3 regions of the Bradyrhizobium sp. AZCC 2262 genome follow, and region 3 is predicted to be linked to each of the others. Evidence: predicted binding sites of a transcription regulator. Region 3 holds the regulator's gene; each other region holds the start of a gene.
The links. Region 3 encodes LexA, which represses DNA repair genes until DNA is damaged. Its sites were predicted from a motif close to TGTTCNNNNTGTGTTCNG; they were not measured.
Positions count from the first base shown of each region.

Region 1: the regulator LexA is predicted to act here: its motif matches at 2,013-2,030, upstream of V1283_RS26115 (PA0069 family radical SAM protein).
Region 2: the regulator LexA is predicted to act here: its motif matches at 2,493-2,510, upstream of V1283_RS37820 (YifB family Mg chelatase-like AAA ATPase).

Region 1 covers NZ_JAZHRT010000001.1:5,561,428-5,566,845, reverse strand. The annotation lists gene moaB (molybdenum cofactor biosynthesis protein B) at 1-91, shown strand, start outside; gene V1283_RS26125 (bifunctional helix-turn-helix transcriptional regulator/GNAT family N-acetyltransferase) at 218-1,147, opposite strand; gene V1283_RS26120 (glycosyl transferase) at 1,289-1,861, opposite strand; gene V1283_RS26115 (PA0069 family radical SAM protein) at 2,052-3,212, shown strand; gene V1283_RS26110 (VOC family protein) at 3,280-3,726, shown strand; gene V1283_RS26105 (GNAT family N-acetyltransferase) at 3,788-4,363, shown strand; gene V1283_RS26100 (ribonuclease HII) at 4,423-5,202, shown strand; gene V1283_RS26095 (glycosyltransferase family 39 protein) at 5,283-5,418, shown strand, end outside.
Region 2 covers NZ_JAZHRT010000001.1:8,063,462-8,068,879, forward strand. The annotation lists gene V1283_RS37805 (MBL fold metallo-hydrolase) at 1-549, shown strand, start outside; gene V1283_RS37810 (hypothetical protein) at 656-1,486, opposite strand; partial or broken gene V1283_RS44845 (hypothetical protein) at 1,926-2,090, opposite strand; gene V1283_RS37820 (YifB family Mg chelatase-like AAA ATPase) at 2,564-4,102, shown strand; gene V1283_RS37825 (helix-turn-helix domain-containing protein) at 4,264-4,884, opposite strand; partial or broken gene V1283_RS37830 (ATP-binding protein) at 5,241-5,384, shown strand.
Region 3 covers NZ_JAZHRT010000001.1:3,922,951-3,928,368, reverse strand. The annotation lists gene V1283_RS18725 (ComEC/Rec2 family competence protein) at 1-599, shown strand, start outside; gene V1283_RS18720 (hypothetical protein) at 668-949, opposite strand; gene V1283_RS18715 (hypothetical protein) at 987-1,403, opposite strand; gene lexA (transcriptional repressor LexA) at 1,627-2,328, opposite strand; gene V1283_RS18705 (molybdopterin molybdotransferase MoeA) at 2,542-3,753, opposite strand; gene V1283_RS18700 (HAD-IA family hydrolase) at 3,867-4,490, opposite strand; gene V1283_RS18695 (hypothetical protein) at 4,669-4,968, shown strand; gene V1283_RS18690 (NADH:flavin oxidoreductase/NADH oxidase) at 5,031-5,418, shown strand, end outside.

The DNA of each region.
Region 1 (5,418 bases), 1.6 Mb from region 3:
TTATCGCACGCGTCCCTGCAATTTCGTCGAGATCATGCCGCGGCTCGACGAGCACCTGCGACGGCCTAAAGCCAAAGGCGCCTCTGCCTGACCAGCAGCCTCCATAGCCCGCGCCACATGTTGCGCCAGGCTTCGACGCGCAACTGATGCGCGCGCTTGATATGGAAGTCGAGGATATCAGGCGTCACGCGCCGCGAGTTGTCGCGACGCACGGGCTTCATAGTTCGAGTTCCCAGGTTTCGCCGACCAAGTCCTGGCCAAAGCTGCGGTGCGGCTCGGTGGCGACCAGCTTGAACCCGGCTTCCTGATAGATTTTGCGGGCGGCGACGAGGATGCTCTGGGTCCAGAGCGTGATCCGCCGATAACCGCAGGCCTTCGCGAACGCGATGCATTCGGTGACCAGGCGATGGCCCAGCCCCTGGCCACGCCCGGCCGGATCGACCAGCAAGAGCCGCAGCTTGGCGATATCGTCGGTGTGCCGCACCAGAAATATCGAGCCGACCTGTGCCCCCTCGATGTCCGCGATCCAGCAACGTTCCCGCGACGCGTCGAACGAGCTGAGGAATTTGGCTGCGATTTCGGCGACGAGCCCCTCGAACGAGGAATCCCATCCGTATTCGCGCGCATAGAGCGCGCCGTGGCTTTGCACCACCCATCCCATGTCGCCGGGACGCGGCTCGCGCAGTGTCGCCGGCCGTGGTGCGGCACTGCTATCGCCGAGCAGTCGCTCGATGTCGGCCATTGCCCCGATCAGGCGTTCCCTGCCGCCGTTCGGCAGCGAGCCAAGCATCGCCGCGACGTCGTCCTTTGTGCTCCGCTCGAGTTTTGCGAACGCCTGACGGCCCTTGGCGGTCAAAGCGAGCCGGTATTGCCGGCGGTCGGACGGCAGCGGTTCGCGGGTGATCAACCCGGCTTCATCGAAATTCTGCACGATCCGGCTGAGATAGCCGGCGTCGAGGCCCAGTTCGGCTCCGATCTCCTTGGCCGAGAGATCCTGGCGGTGGGCGAGTTCGTACAGCACCCGCGCCTCGCTCAGCGAGTAGGGGCTCTTCAGCAGCTGCTGGTCCAGCACGCCGAGCTTGCGGGTGTAGAAGCGGTTGAAGGCGCGAACCGCCGCGACTTCCTGTTCGGAATTCAGTTGGGACATGGAACTTCCTCGATGCTTGCCATTGTCAAATATATAGTTGCCTTTGGCAAGTATATTCTGACCGCAGCATCCGGCGAGGCCCCGCCCGGTCCCGCTCTACTTTGCATGGGGTTGTTTTCGATATTTTATGTCTGGGCCGCCCTAGGCGACGACCATGATCCGGCTGCGCAGCTGGGTGCGCGAGGCGCGGCCGAGCTGGCGTAGCAGCCGGGTCTCGGAACGGCGGGAATCCGGCCGGTAGCCGCCAAGCCGCTCATAATGATCGCGCGCAATCAGCAGCCCCTGTTCCGCCGACGGGCCGGCAATCAGGCGGACGACGAATTTGAAGCCATCGCGCAGCCGCGTGTCGGTATAGGGCGAGCGGGCATAGCGAAACACCCCGGCGCGGGGCCGGTCGCTGCTTGATACGTTCTGGATGAACTGCGTGGTCTCTTCGATCCAGCCGTTGTCGAGCACCGCACCGGCGTGCAGGAACATCAGCCATGGCGAGCGCGCCGCCCGCGCACCGGCGGCCAGCGCCGCGGCGCGCGTTCCTTCAAACCTGAGAAAACTGCAGCCGGCGACGTCGGCCACCCGTTCGATCACGCCGTTGCCGGCCCTGTCGACCAACAGCACCTCGCGGATGACGCCGGCTGCGGCTCCCGGCACCAGCGCCGCCAGCGTAGCGACGGCGGGCTGCTCGACCCCTTCGGTTGGAATGATCACGCTCAACATGGATGAGGCTTCGGTGGCTCAAACGAGGAAAAACGCTGCACTGTTATCACCTTGTCACAATCAAAGCAGCCGGCTTGCGTGCAGTTTTTTGCGGCATCTGAAGCCGCTGTCTTTTCCACGTGCGCGTCTCATTGCGAATTGTTGTCGATGATGTTCTTGATTTGTTCTTTTGACATGCTATGTTCGCTTCATGAGCCGAGCATCCTCTCATGCCCTCAAGCACCCGCCGGTCACGGCGCCCTCCGAGCCGGCGGGTGCGACACCTTTTGCCGAGCTCGCGGTCGCCATCGAACGCAAGCGACGGCGCGGGCGCGGCGCGCAGTCCAACGATAGCGGCCGGTTCGAGGCCGAGGCGCGGGTCGCCTTCGACGATGGCTGGCAGAGCCTGGACGACCTGCCGCCGTTCAAGACGACGGTATCGCTCGATACCTCGCGCAAGGTCATCACCCGCAACGACTCGCCCGATATCGGCTTCGACCGTTCGATCAATCCCTATCGCGGCTGTGAGCATGGCTGTGTCTACTGCTTCGCGCGGCCGACGCATGCGTTTCTCGGACTGTCGCCCGGGCTCGATTTCGAATCCAAGTTGCTGGTCAAGCCGGACGCGCCGGAACTGCTCGAAAAGGAACTGGCCGCCTCGGGTTACGAGCCGCGCATGATCGCGATCGGCACCAACACCGATCCCTATCAGCCGATCGAGCGCGAACACAAGATCATGCGCGGCATTCTCGAAGTGCTGGATCGGGCCGGGCATCCGGTCGGCATCGTCACCAAATCGGCGCTGGTGACGCGCGACATCGATATTCTGCAGCGGATGGCGAAACGCAATCTGGCCAAGGTCGCCATTTCCGTGACCACGCTCGATCCCAAGCTCGCGCGCACCATGGAGCCGCGCGCCTCGACGCCGCCGAAGCGGCTGGAGGCGCTGCGGCAATTGTCGGAGGCTGGCATTCCCGCGACCGTGATGGTCGCACCGGTCATCCCGGCGCTGAACGATTCCGAGATCGAACGCATTCTCGATGCCGCGGCCCATGCCGGCGTCAAGGAAGCAAGCTACGTGCTGCTGCGGCTGCCGCTGGAAGTGCGTGACCTGTTTCGCGAATGGCTGATGGCGAATTATCCCGACCGTTACCGTCACGTCTTCACCCTGATCCGCGACATGCGCGGCGGGCGCGACTACGACTCGCAATGGGGGACGCGGATGAAGGGCACCGGCCCGATGGCCTGGATGATCGGGCGGCGGTTCGAGATCGCCTGCGAAAAGCTCGGCCTCAACAAGCGCCGCTCGAAACTCACCACCGATCATTTCCTCAAGCCGAAGCGCAGCGGACAGCAACTGAGTTTGTTCTGATCGTCATTGCGAGCGAAGCCAAGCAATCCATCTCGCCACGCAGGGAAAGACGGAGAGGAAGAGTAGCATGAGTAGCAAGCCCACCCCGCGGTTCACGGTCATCACGCTCGGCGTCAGCGACATGCACGCCAGTATCGCGTTTTACGAAGCGCTCGGCTTTGCGCGAAAGTTTCGGGCAACCGGCGAGGCGGTCGCCTTCTTCGACACCGGCGGCACGGTGATCGGGCTTTTTCCGTGGGATCAACTCGCCCGCGACGCCACGCTGCCGGACCAGCCGCGGCCGAAAACCTTTCGCGGATCGACGCTCGCCTGGAATTGCGGCTCCGTCGAGGAGGTCGACGCCGTGCTGGATTTCGCCATTTCCTGCGGCGCGTCGCTGTTGAAGCCCGCGCACAAGACCGATTACGGCGGTTATTCCGGCTATTTCGGCGATCCCGACGACCACCCCTGGGAAGTCGTGGTTGCGCCCGGCATCGAGGTCGGCGACGACCGGCGGGTTCACCTGCCGGATTAATCCAGGCGGTGTTACCACAGCGCCGCTTCTCTCTGCCGGCGAATTGCCGTATTGCGGCTCGATGGACCAGAAGCCCGCGCCGCTATCGGAAAAGCAGCCGCTCGTCATCTTGACGACGCCGCGCCTGATTCTGCGCACTGCGGTCGAAGAGGACATATCTGTTCTGCAGAATCTGATCTTCGGCGACGGCGAAGTAATGCGCTTTGCATTTTCCGGTGCGCCGATGGCCGGGGACGCCGCCGAAGATTTCATCCGGAGATTCTTCACTTTCGGCGACAGCCTCACGGGGTTTGCGGTTCTGACTGAAAAGCCCGCGGGCGAAATTATCGGCTTTGCCGGCTTGGCCTCCTGTGGCGCGCTGGGAGCCGACGATTTTGAGATCGGGTTTGTCCTTGCGCGCCCGGCATGGGGCAGGGGGATCGCAACCGAAATCGGCGAGGCGCAGCTCGCCTTTGGGTTCGAGCAACTCAAATGCGGCAGATTGCTCGGGATGGTCGATCCGCGAAATGCACCGTCCATTCACGCGCTCGAGAAGCTCGGAATGCGTTATCGGGCGACGATTGCCGACCCCAAGCGCGGAAGCCGGAGCGTTTACGTGATTGAGGCCGGAGAGTGGCGGCGGCAGCGCGCTGAATAACGGGAATTGTGCCGTGTTCCCGGTTGCGCCCGGGCGCGCGCTTACGCACGATCCCGGCCATGATTCGAGACAGGTCTGCCAAAAAGATCGACAAGGAAGCCGGCAAGGAACAGGCCGGGCCGCCCAAGGGCGTCATCGCGGTCGCGCCGCCGAGCTTTCGCCGCGAGCGAACGCTGATCAAGCGCGGCGTCTGGCCGGTGGCCGGCTGCGACGAGGCCGGGCGCGGTCCGCTGGCGGGTCCGGTGGTGGCGGCTGCCGTCGTGCTCGATCCCAAGCGAATCCCGAAGGGTATCGACGATTCCAAGCGGCTGACCGCCGATCGCCGCGAGGAACTGTTCGAGGAGATCTGCGCGACCTCGTCCTTTGCGGTCGCCTTTGCCTCTCCGGCCCGGATCGATCGCGACAATATCTTGCGCGCCTCGCTCTGGGCGCTGGCGCGCGCGGTTCGGGCACTGCCCGAGATGCCGAGACATGTGTTTGTCGACGGCCGCGACAAGATCGATGCCCCTTGCGACTGCGACGCGGTGATCGGCGGCGACGGCATCGTGATGTCGATTGCAGCCGCCTCGATCATCGCCAAGGTAACGCGCGACCGCCTGATGAGCGCATTGGCGCTGGATTGCCCGGGCTACGGTTTTGAAAGCCACAAGGGCTATGCCGTGCCGGAACATCGCGAGGCGCTGGACCGGTTAGGCCCGAGCATCCACCACCGCCGATTTTTCGCGCCGGTTATTGCCGCGCGGCTGAAACACTATCCCGAGACCGTCGAAGAGACGGTCGAACCCGATCTCTTCACCGTCGAAGGAGAGATTACTTCCGAGATTTCAGCGACGATCTGAGGCCGGTTGCCTCGGCGGCGCGTGCGCACTATCAAACGTCTTGGGGACAGAGCGGCTCGGCCCGTGCATTCGGACGTTTCATGCGTTTCACCTCGCTCGTTGTCGAACTGATCCGCGCCCGGCCGCGGCTGGTGGTATGGATCGTGGTGCTGGTCCAGGCCGGCCTTTGGCTGTTCCTGCCGATGCTGCTCTACCGCAGCCCGCCCGGCGACCTCG
Region 2 (5,418 bases), 4.1 Mb from region 3:
GTGGTGCTGTCGCACGCCCATATCGATCATATCGGCGGCATCGTCGGCGCCGACGACAAGCCGTTATTCCCCAACGCGCAATATTACATCACCCAGAGCGACTTCGAGTTCTGGACCGATGAAGGCAAGCTCGGCAGTCCCTTGAAGGATTTCGTGGTTCATGCCCGCAGGAATTTGTTACCGGTGCGCGATCGCATCGTGTTCATCAAGGACGGCCAGGAATTCCTGCCTGGCGTGCAGGCGATCGCGGCGCCCGGCCACACCGTGGGTCACACCATCTTCATGGTAAGCTCTGCCGGCAAATCCTTCGCCTTCCTCGGCGACCTCACGCACCACGCCGTGCTGTTGCTCGAAAAGCCGCGGATGGAGTTTTCCTACGACACCGATCCGAAACAGGCGGCCGCAAGCCGGGTAAAGTTGCTCGACACAATCGCGGCCAACAAGACCCCGGTGATGTCCTATCACTTCGCCTGGCCGGGCTATGGTCACGTCGCCAAGACCGGCGACGGATTCCATTATTATGCCGAGCCGATGAAAATGGAGCTCTGAGGCAGCGCGACTGCTCCGGGGCGGCCGGTCTGGCCCGCCCCGGAAGCTGCCGGTTACGCCGCGGCGCCAGCCTCCCGCGGCGGAACCAATCGAATGCTTCAGATTTTCACCTTGACGCCGCCAGCGCGGTTACGACGGCGGCGGAGACTTTGGCTCCCTCGATTTTTTCCGCGTACAGAAGCTCGTTGCAGAGCTTGTCGATGAAGGTGCTGTTGATCGCCTTCAGGCCTACGAAAACGCTGGTCACGATGTTCGCGGCATCGGACCAGGTTGTTTCCTTGGTCGGAGTTTGCGCCTCCTTTATCTTGTCGAAGATCAACGTTCGTGCGGTTGACCACTTGATGATCTCCTCGCGCAGGAAGTCCTTTTCCGGTCCATCCCGAAAACCGTTGAGGAGCGGCGGGTCATCGTGCTCGTCTTTCGGTGGCGTGAGGCCGAATTCTTCCGCTTCGGCTTCGACCAGGACAATCTCCTGCTGAAGCTTCTGCAAAAACTCGGCCTTCTTCTTTTCGGAATATTTCAGGTCCTTGCCGAGGTCGTCGACCAGAGGCAACACGCGCTGGCGAAAGCGTATCGACAGAATGAGCGCGCTCAGAAGCAGCGATGTCTTGAACGTCAGGTTGAAGCGCCGGTCCCGTGACGGGATGAACGCGACGTAGCATCGCTTGGCCTTGCTTCTGAAATTCTCGTTTCTGGCGATAATGGGCCGGTAAAACTTGCCGTCGTTCCCGAGACAAAGAAAATCGGTTTGTCTCGGCACCTTGCCAAGCAGGACATCCTTTGCCGCCGCCTCCATGTCGTTGATCCATAGCGGCGTCATTTCGTTGCCGTTTCGCGCGGCTGCTACGGCCTTGATATCGGCCCACGTCGTGCTCGTACCCGCGATGGTGAAGATGTTGGGCAGTGCGTTGAATTCTCCCGTGACCACGGTGGTCAACGCCAGGCCCTCGGCATTTTGCGACGGGGCGCGGAACAATAAAACTGATGCGGGGCTGAAACACGTCCTCGTCAATGCGTTCGTCGACCCAGTTTCGAACGAAGGCCAAGGTGATCTTCCGCACGCCGTTCCTCATCAGCTTACGGACGGGCGGGTCGCTGATGTCGCGAAGAGGGACGACTGCGGATCGTGTCAATACCAGTTCGAGGAAATCGAACAGTTCAGTGTTTTCGTAAGAAAGCGAGTCGTCGCTTTCGGCTCCGATCGGCAACGGTGTGTCGTTGCGATCCGATGTCGATACCAGCGAACCCTGGTAGCGAGCGAGCTGGCTTGGGCGATCGCTGTCGTACAGGAAACACATCCGGTCACGTATCGCTTTTTTTTGATCCGAAGCTTCCAGCTTGGCCCGGAACTGGCCTGCCTCGTAGAAGCACCAACTCATGTTCTTTTCGGATTTATCTCCGCCGCTGCAAATGAAGACGAACCACTGGGATTTCTGGATCGATTCCGAAATCTTGGTTTCGTAATCATCGCCGCCTTCAATGCCGGCATGATCGATGAAAACTTCGAGATTCGGCGACAACGCGGTGAGCGATTCCACCACCGCTTCGGCGATTCTCTTGTCCTTGTGATTGTATGAAATGAAGACTCAGGTCTGGGCCATGGCTGCATCCTCTCCAGGCAATGTCTCAACAGCGAAATATTTTTGGATCGACGCAGGCGTCGTCCATTATCTCATTTCTCGAATCGGAGGCCGAAGACGGGGCGAAGATCGTGCAAAGGCAGTGCAGCTGAAGACGAGGCTTTCGAATTCGCACGGAAGTCCAGGCTCTCCTCAGGCTCACAGCGTAGGATGCCGCTCGCGCAGATTGCAATGAGGCAGATCACACATCCCGCAACCGGAGCGGGGCGACGATATCTCCCCGAGGATCGTGTCTTGCGGCCCGCCCCGGTGCCGCCCGATCAGGTTTGCTTGCGCGGGACGCCGGCCCGGCTTGCGCCTTTCTGTTCCCTTAATGTTCTTGACTTGCCCCAAGGTTCCCCGCTACCTTCGATTGCACCACGAGGGGCAAAAGCATGGTCGCGCGGGTTTCTACCGTCGCCTTTGAGGGGATCGAGGCCCGCGCGGTCGACGTGCAGGTGCAGGTCGCGCCCGGGCTGCCGGCCTTTGCCATTGTCGGCCTGCCGGACAAGGCGGTGTCGGAAGCGCGCGAGCGGGTGCGTTCGGCGCTGATCGCCTCGGGGCTGGCGCTGCCGGCGCGGCGGATCACCGTCAATCTCGCGCCGGCCGACCTGCCGAAGGAAGGCAGCCATTACGATCTGCCGATCGCGCTCGGCCTGATGGCGGCGATCGGCGCGATCCCGCCGGATGCGCTGAATGGTTTTACGGTGCTCGGCGAGCTCGGCCTCGATGGCTCGATCGCGCCGGTGGCCGGCGTATTGCCGGCCGCGATCGGCGCGAATGCGCGCGAGGAAGGCCTGATCTGTCCGGCGGCGTGCGGAACGGAAGCCGCCTGGGCCAGCCCCGATATCCAGATCATCGCGGCAAAATCGCTGATCCAGATCGCCAACCATTTCAAAGGCACGCAGGTGCTGTCGCGCCCGCAGCCGAAAGTGCACGAGCCGGAGGCGACGCATCTCGACCTGCGCGACATCAAGGGCCAGGAGAGCGCCAAACGCGCGCTGGAGATCGCCGCGGCCGGCGGGCATCATTTGCTGATGATCGGCTCGCCCGGCGCGGGCAAGTCGATGCTGGCGGCGCGGCTGCCGTCGATCCTGCCGCCGCTGTCGCCGTCGGAATTGCTGGAAGTCTCGATGATCGCCTCCGTCGCCGGCGAGATCCGCGACGGCGCCTTGACGGCGCGGCGGCCGTTCCGCAGCCCGCATCATTCGGCCAGCATGGCTGCGCTGACCGGCGGCGGCATGCGCGCCAAACCCGGCGAAATCTCGCTCGCACACCAGGGCGTATTATTCCTCGACGAATTGCCGGAGTTCGATGCGCGCGTGCTCGATTCGCTGCGCCAGCCATTGGAAAACGGCGAAGTCTCGGTGTCCCGCGCCAACCACCGCGTCACCTATCCAGCCCGCTTCATGCTGGTCGCGGCGATGAATCCCTGCCGCTGTGGCCATGCCTATGAGCCCGGCTATTCCTGCAAGCGCGCGCAGCTCGACCGCTGCACCGCGGACTATCAGATGCGCATCTCCGGCCCGCTGATGGACCGCATCGATTTGCGTATCGAGGTGCCGGCGGTGACCGCCGCCGACCTGATCCTGCCGCCGCCTTCCGAAGGCTCAGCCGAAGTCGCCGCGCGTGTCGCCGCGGCGCGCGATCTCCAGCTCATGCGCTATGCCGCCGCCGGCCTGCCGCATATCCGCACCAACGCCGAAGCGCCCGCCTCGCTATTGGAAAAGATTGCGCAGCCGGATGCGCAGGGGCAAAAGCTTTTGCGTGACGCCGCCGAGACCATGAAGCTCACCGCCCGCGGCTATCACCGCGTGCTGCGCGTCGCCCGCACGCTCGCCGATCTCGATGGCGCGGAAAAAATCGGCCGCCTGCATCTGGCGGAGGCGCTGTCCTATCGCGCACTCGCGGAAGATCTGCGCCGGGCGGCATAAGCGCATCGCGCTGTTCCTGCCGGGCGCGGAAATACCGACTGAATTTCTGAAATCGATTGCAAACGAGCGTCAGGCGGAAATCCGCCCGAAACGACAGAGAACGACTGGGGAGGCACTCCGTAGGGAGGACACGGCACGTAACGTCACGGCGCGTATGGACGCTATGAACGACGTTTGACGTGAAACTTCTTCAACGATCTGCCTGCGCGAAGGCCTGAAGAATTGCCACGGGGAGTTCGCAGCAGCTCTCGCTTTTCAAGAATGAACTCGGCAGCAAGATCAAAGTCGTCGCAAAACGACAAGCCACCACTGAAACCCTCGTGCATCTCGAAGTAAACAAGCGCGGCCTCGGGGCTGACTTCGCCGGGGATGTACCAATCATCCTTCTCGGGAGGAGTGTGCCTGGGTGGTTGACGCCACAGATGATACCAGTGGACCTCACGCGCTGCTTCATCAGCTTGCGGCTGTCTCGTTAGAGTTTCGAGAGCATCATCAACTGACCGCAGAATGTTCAACGCAGCCTCGTCTTCAGCATCCCTCCCGGAGCGCAGCATATCGAGGAAGTTCACGATCATTGCTCGCTTGGAGAGATAGCTCATTGCGGTTTCCATCACCACCGTGACAGGACCCGGTATCGCACTGTCTCCGGCCTCCCACCTGCGGACACTACGGCCGTCGTCAACGCGCAGCATCCGCGCCAAGCCATCAGCGCTCAAATCCAACGCGTGTCGTGCCGCTTTCAGGGCCTCCGGAGAACGTACCAATTTTGGCAGTTCGGTCATTTTGCCTCGCCTTCCGGGCTCCTCGGCCTCGCGTGCACCACGTGATCTAAGCGATATCCGGCGATTTGACCTATGTGGAATGCATTAATTACATATCTGATATGCTCTATTGTCTACCTGGAGGAACATAACACCGCTTGGCGAACTTTGAAGACGGCCGCCCCTTAAGCTCAGGCAGTTTGAGGCCGGGCTCGGGGTCGGCAAAAAAGGGGCCCGACACGCGACCCCGTAAATCCCCCTAAGGCGCGTTACCATTGACGAAATCACCTGCCGTCGCCGTCGGAATTGCTGGAAGTCTCGATGATCGCCTCCGTCGCCGGCGAATCCGCGACGGCGCACTGGCGGCGCGGCGGCTGTTCCGCGCCCGCGGCTATCACCGCGGGCTTCGCGTCGCGCGCACGCTCGCCGATCTCGATGGCACGGAAAAAATCGGCCGCCTGCACCTGGCAGGAGCGCAGTCCTATCGCGCACTGGCTGAAGATTTACGGCGTGCGGCATAGAGCATCGCACGATCCCTGTCTGGCGCGTAGGGAT
Region 3 (5,418 bases):
GGTCGGGCGCCGTGCTGGTGCTGGTAGCGGCGCTGTGGGCGGCGAGGGTGCCGCAGCCGGACATCCTCATCTCCGCCGACGGCCGCCATGTCGGCGTCCGCGGGCAGGATGGCCTGCTGCATCTGATGCATGCGGCCAAAGGCTCCCGCGATGTCTTCCTGCTGAAGGAGTGGCTGGCGGCGGATGCGGACGCGCGAACGGCGGCTGACGCGTCGCTCACCGCAGGCGTCTCATGCGACGACCTTGGCTGCGTGATGCAAACCGGCGGCGGCCTGATCGCGCAGGCGCACAAGCCCGAGGCGCTGGCGGACGATTGCGAGCGTGCGGCGCTCATTGTGACCATGCGGCAGGCGCCCGCTTCATGCACGGCTTCCGTCATAAATGCCGAACGGCTGCGGCGGCAGGGCGCGATGGCGTTGCGGCAAGGCCGTGAGGGATTTGTCGTCGAGGCGGCAAAACCGAGGGGCATCGACCGCCCGTGGTCGCCGGCCATCGCCGACGAGAGCGAGGCAGACACCACCGTGCTTGCGCCGCGAGTGGTGCCGCCGCGCGCCGTCGACGCCACCCCCGCCGAGGCCGACCTTCAGGCGGAGGAGTAGGCGAAACATAGCGTTTTCGAGCGAAGTGGAAGCCGGTTCGCGTAAAGAAAACGCGTCAAGACAAAAAACTAGTGCTCGTCGAGCGAGGGACTTGAGGGGTGGGCCGGTATTTCGAAAGCGCCGAGGTGGAATTCCTCGGGCGCGTCGGGGGTCGACGGCAGGTTGACCAGCGTGAACGACGCCTCGGGGAATTGCCGCCAGATCGCGAGATCTTCGGCCGTGATGGTGAGCCAGCCGTACCGGAACATGTACCGTCCGGGTTCCGTGACGCGACCGGCTCTTTGCCATGTGACTTTGTTGACCACCGACCGCCCCTCGGTGCCGAGTTTCTCACAAAACCATATCAGCATGATCCGCCGGCATAAACCGGCGGATCAAGCGCGTCGTCTAACCGGTCACGATGGATTCGGCCGGTGGCGCTTCCGTCACCTTCGCCGCACGTTCGCCCTCGGTCACAGGCAATTGCAGCACGGTCGCGCGCTGGCCTTCGCAAAGCTGCGTCACCAGCACATGGCTTCCGTCGGGAAATTCGATCGCGTCATGGTGGCGATCGGACACTTCGGGCTCGATCTGGTTGAACTTGGCGACCCGCCAGTCGGTGGTTCGCGTCCAGATCCACCGGTTGTCGTATCGGACGTCCTGGGCGAACGCCAGTTCGGTGCCGGGAAGCATGCAGACCGCCACTGCCGGCTCGCGTTCCGACGCAAAGCCGCGGGTCGATGTACCGCGGAATGTCGTGGTGATCAGCGTCTCGCCGACCTGGGCAGGCCGCGTCTTCACCGCATGCAGGCTATAGTCACACATCGGATGGCTCCCTCGTTTGAGATAGCGGACCCGTGTCTGGAAGGAGGCACCGGCCTCTATCAGAGCTGACTTGGCGCACAGCGTTTTCTTGCTTCTGGGCAATTCTGCGACTGGCGCACTACGTCTAAATCACAAACGCGCTAACGCGGCTTGGTTCCAGGCGCGCACAAAAAACCCTCGCCGAAGGCCGGGGCGTCGCAGTCGTGTCCGCAAAGCCAGCCGGTCAGTATTTGCGGTAAAGCCCGATCAATTTGCCCTGAATCCGGACCCGGTTCGGCGGCAGGATGCGGACTTCGTAGGCAGCATTGGCGGGCTCCAGCGCGATCGAGGCGCCGCGGCGGCGGAAGCGCTTTAGCGTGGCTTCCTCCTCGTCGATCAGCGCCACCACGATGTCGCCGGTGTCGGCGGTCTCATTGCGCTGGATCAGCGCCATGTCGCCGTCGAGAATGCCGGCGTCGATCATGGAATCGCCGCGCACTTCGAGCGCGTAGTGCTCGCCGGAGCCGAGCATGTCAGGCGGCACGCTGATGGTGTGGCTGCGGGTCTGCAGCGCCTCGATCGGCGTACCGGCGGCGATCCGGCCCATCACGGGGACGGCGACCGGGCGATTGCCATCGTCCTCGGTAGTCGGCGCGCTCACCGTGCGCTTGCCGAGCGTGCCTTCGATGACGCTCGGCGTGAAGCCGCGGCGGCCGTTGCCGGCGGCTGCCAGCTCCGGCAGCTTGATGACTTCGATGGCGCGGGCGCGGTTGGGCAGGCGGCGGATGAAGCCGCGCTCTTCCAGCGCCGTAATCAGGCGGTGGATTCCGGATTTCGAGCGCAGGTCGAGCGCATCCTTCATCTCGTCGAAGGAGGGCGGTACGCCGGCCTCTTTCAGCCGTTCATTAATGAAACGCAGAAGTTCGTACTGTTTGCGCGTAAGCATCGCGAGCATTCCCCCGGTTGGCACAAATCTTTCGGTCCCGAATCTCTGGGGTCCATCACGAGAGTCCCCAAAACTCCCAGTCATAGACACTAGCAGTCGAAACAAATCATGAACGGACACTATATGTTCGATATGTGTTCCGCAACCACTTAATTTCAGGTGAACGCGTCGCGGCTTCGGCCCAAGACCACCTTTACAGGCACGCTCAGGACGTCATTCCGGCAGCCGGAGCAGCTCGCAAGGCGAACCCTTTGCGGCAGCCGGCGCGAACGGCGGACGTATCACAAGTGCCCGTGCCGCAGCGAGATTCCCGAGCAGCGATGAATCCTGGAGATTCACCGGCACCGCGATCAGCGTGCCGTCCTCGCGCGCTTCGAGGCGTGCGCGAAGATAGTCTTCGCGCTGGTCGTTGGCGGCGAGATCGCGCCCCAACAGGGCGCTTTCGCGCCGGTGATGGATTGTGTCGCGGCCCGACAGCGCACGAATCAACGGGACCAGAAACAGGAAACCGCAGACATAGGAAGAGACGGGATTGCCGGGCAGGCCGATCACGCGCATCGTGCCGAGCCTGCCATGCATCATCGGCTTGCCGGGCCGCATGGCTATGCGCCAGAACGCCATGGTCGTGCCCTCGGCCTCCAGCGACTGTTTGACGAGGTCGTGGTCGCCGACCGAGGCGCCGCCCATGGTGATCAGGATATCCGCGTCCGCCTCGCGCGCACGGCGGATGCCTTGCGTGGTGGCGGGGACCGTGTCGGCGGCGATTCCGAGATCGACGACCTCGGCGCCCTCGGCGCGCGCCAGCGCCCGCAAGCCGTAGCCGTTGGAATAGACGATCTGGCCAGGGCCGGGGATCTCGCCCGGCATCACCAACTCGTCGCCGGTGCCGAGGACCGCGACTTTCGGGCGGCGGTGCACCGCAAGCTCCGGATAGTTCATGCCGGCGGCGAGCGACAGATCGCGGTCGGCGAGGCGGCGTCCGCGATTGAGCAAAACATCGCCCTCGCGGAAATCGACGCCGGCGGGCCGGATATGCCGCCCCGCAACGGCGGCTTCCGTGATGGTGATCTGATCGCCGTCGACGCCGGTATCCTCCTGGATGATGACGGCGTCGGCGCCATCAGGGATCACGCCGCCGGTGAAGATCCGCACCGCTTCGCCTCGGCCTACCTTCCGCTCGAACGGGCGGCCGGCGGCGACCTCGCCGATCACCTTCAGCCGCACCGAGAGATCGGGGGAATCCGCCGCGCGCACCGCGTAGCCGTCCATCGCCGACATCGCCTGCGGCGGCTGCGTCCGCCGTGCCGCGACGTCGCGCGCCAGCACGCGATGAAAGGCATCGTCGAGCGCGATCATTTCCTCGGGCAGGGGGACCGCGCCGGCAAGGATCGCAGCAAGCGCATCGGCGACAGGCATCAAGGCCACGGGCAGACCTCCAGGAGCATGATCCGGAAAGGTGGACACCGGTTTTCCGAATAGATTATGCTCAAATCAAAGGGATAGAGCGGGATGACGGTTCGAAGCAACGTCATCGCGCTCTAAACTTCAAGTGCGGTCAGTGCCCTTGCCACGTCATCCGTCGATGTCACGTGGATGGCACAAAGGCCGCGCGCCCGCGCACCTTCGATATTGGCGGCCGAGTCGTCGAAGAACAGGATCCGCGACGCCGGCACGCCGATCGCCTTTACCACATGATCATAGGCCTCCGCGTCGGGTTTGCGCAAACCGATGCTCGAGGACAGGAATATCTGGCGGAAATGGCTGAGTACGTCGGCATAGGCCTGCGAGAAATGCGCGACATGGGCCGGATTGGTGTTGGAAAACGCATAGAGCGGCATGCGTTTGGCGGCGCTTGCCAGCAGCGGCGCAATACCGGGCATCTCGCCGGTGAAGATCGCGTTCCAGCCTTCCAGGAACTGCGCGTCGGTGAGGCCGATGTCGAGGGACTGGCGCAGGCCCGCAAAGAACGCCGCGTCGTCGATACGGCCGGTCTCGTGATGCTTGAAACTGTCGTTGACGACAAAGCGCCCGGCGAGGTCGGCAGGCTCGCAGCCCGCGTGCCCTGCCCAGTTCACCATCACGGAATCGAAACTGATATCGAGCACGACACGGCCGAGGTCGAACAGCAACACGTCGACGGAGGAGGGGGGCGGCACTTTCATGGCAATCGTTTACAAAACTGGTCAGGCATGGGCAACGGGCTGGACCGATTTCGGCCCGATCCAGCGCTTAAGCCGGTGTCCGAGCTGTGCTATAGCGGTTTGGGGCGAAGTGGATGTCGGCTCGCGTGAAGAAAGCGCGTCAAAAATAGCGCCTTGGTTTGAAATAGGGAGTGGCGGCATGAAAATCCTGGGCAGAATCTTGGGCGCAACATTTGTGATCGCCTCACTCGCCGGTCCGGCTTGGGCCCAAGGCGGGCCCGCCAGATACGGTGAGCCCGACAAGCCCAAGACGCCTGCGGAAATCGCGGCCGAGAAGGACGCCGAGCGGGCCTACCGGAGGTCGCTCGGCAACATACCGGAACAACAGAAGACGGACCCCTGGGGAACGGTGCGCAGCGACAGTGCGCCGCCGAAAGCGGCGGCCAAGGCGCCGCCAGCCAAGCCGAAGGCCAAATCCGCCGAGGGCGCCGCAAAGTAATAATTAAGAAGGCACTTCCCGGCGCAGTGCCGGGATAATGATGCCCGATGCGAGGAAATGACATGACGGAAAGGCTGCTGTTTTCCCCGATGACGATCCGCGGCGTGACGCTGAAAAATCGCATCGTGGTGCCGCCGATGCATCAATATTCGGCGGTGAAGGGTTTTCCGACCGACTGGCACCTGATGAATGCCGGCAAGTTCGCCGCCGGCGGCGCCGGCCTCGTGGTCGTGGAATCGACCAAGGTCGAGCGGCGCGGCTGCGGCACAGTCGGCGATCTCGGCATCTGGGATGATGCCTTCGTCGAACCGCTCGGCCGCCTTGTCAAATTCATCAGGCAGCAGAATTCAGTCGCCGGCATTCAGCTCGGCCATTCCGGCCGCAAGGCGCGCGTGACGCGACCGTGGGAGGGCGACCGCCCGCTGCAGCGGACATCAGACATCGAGGACT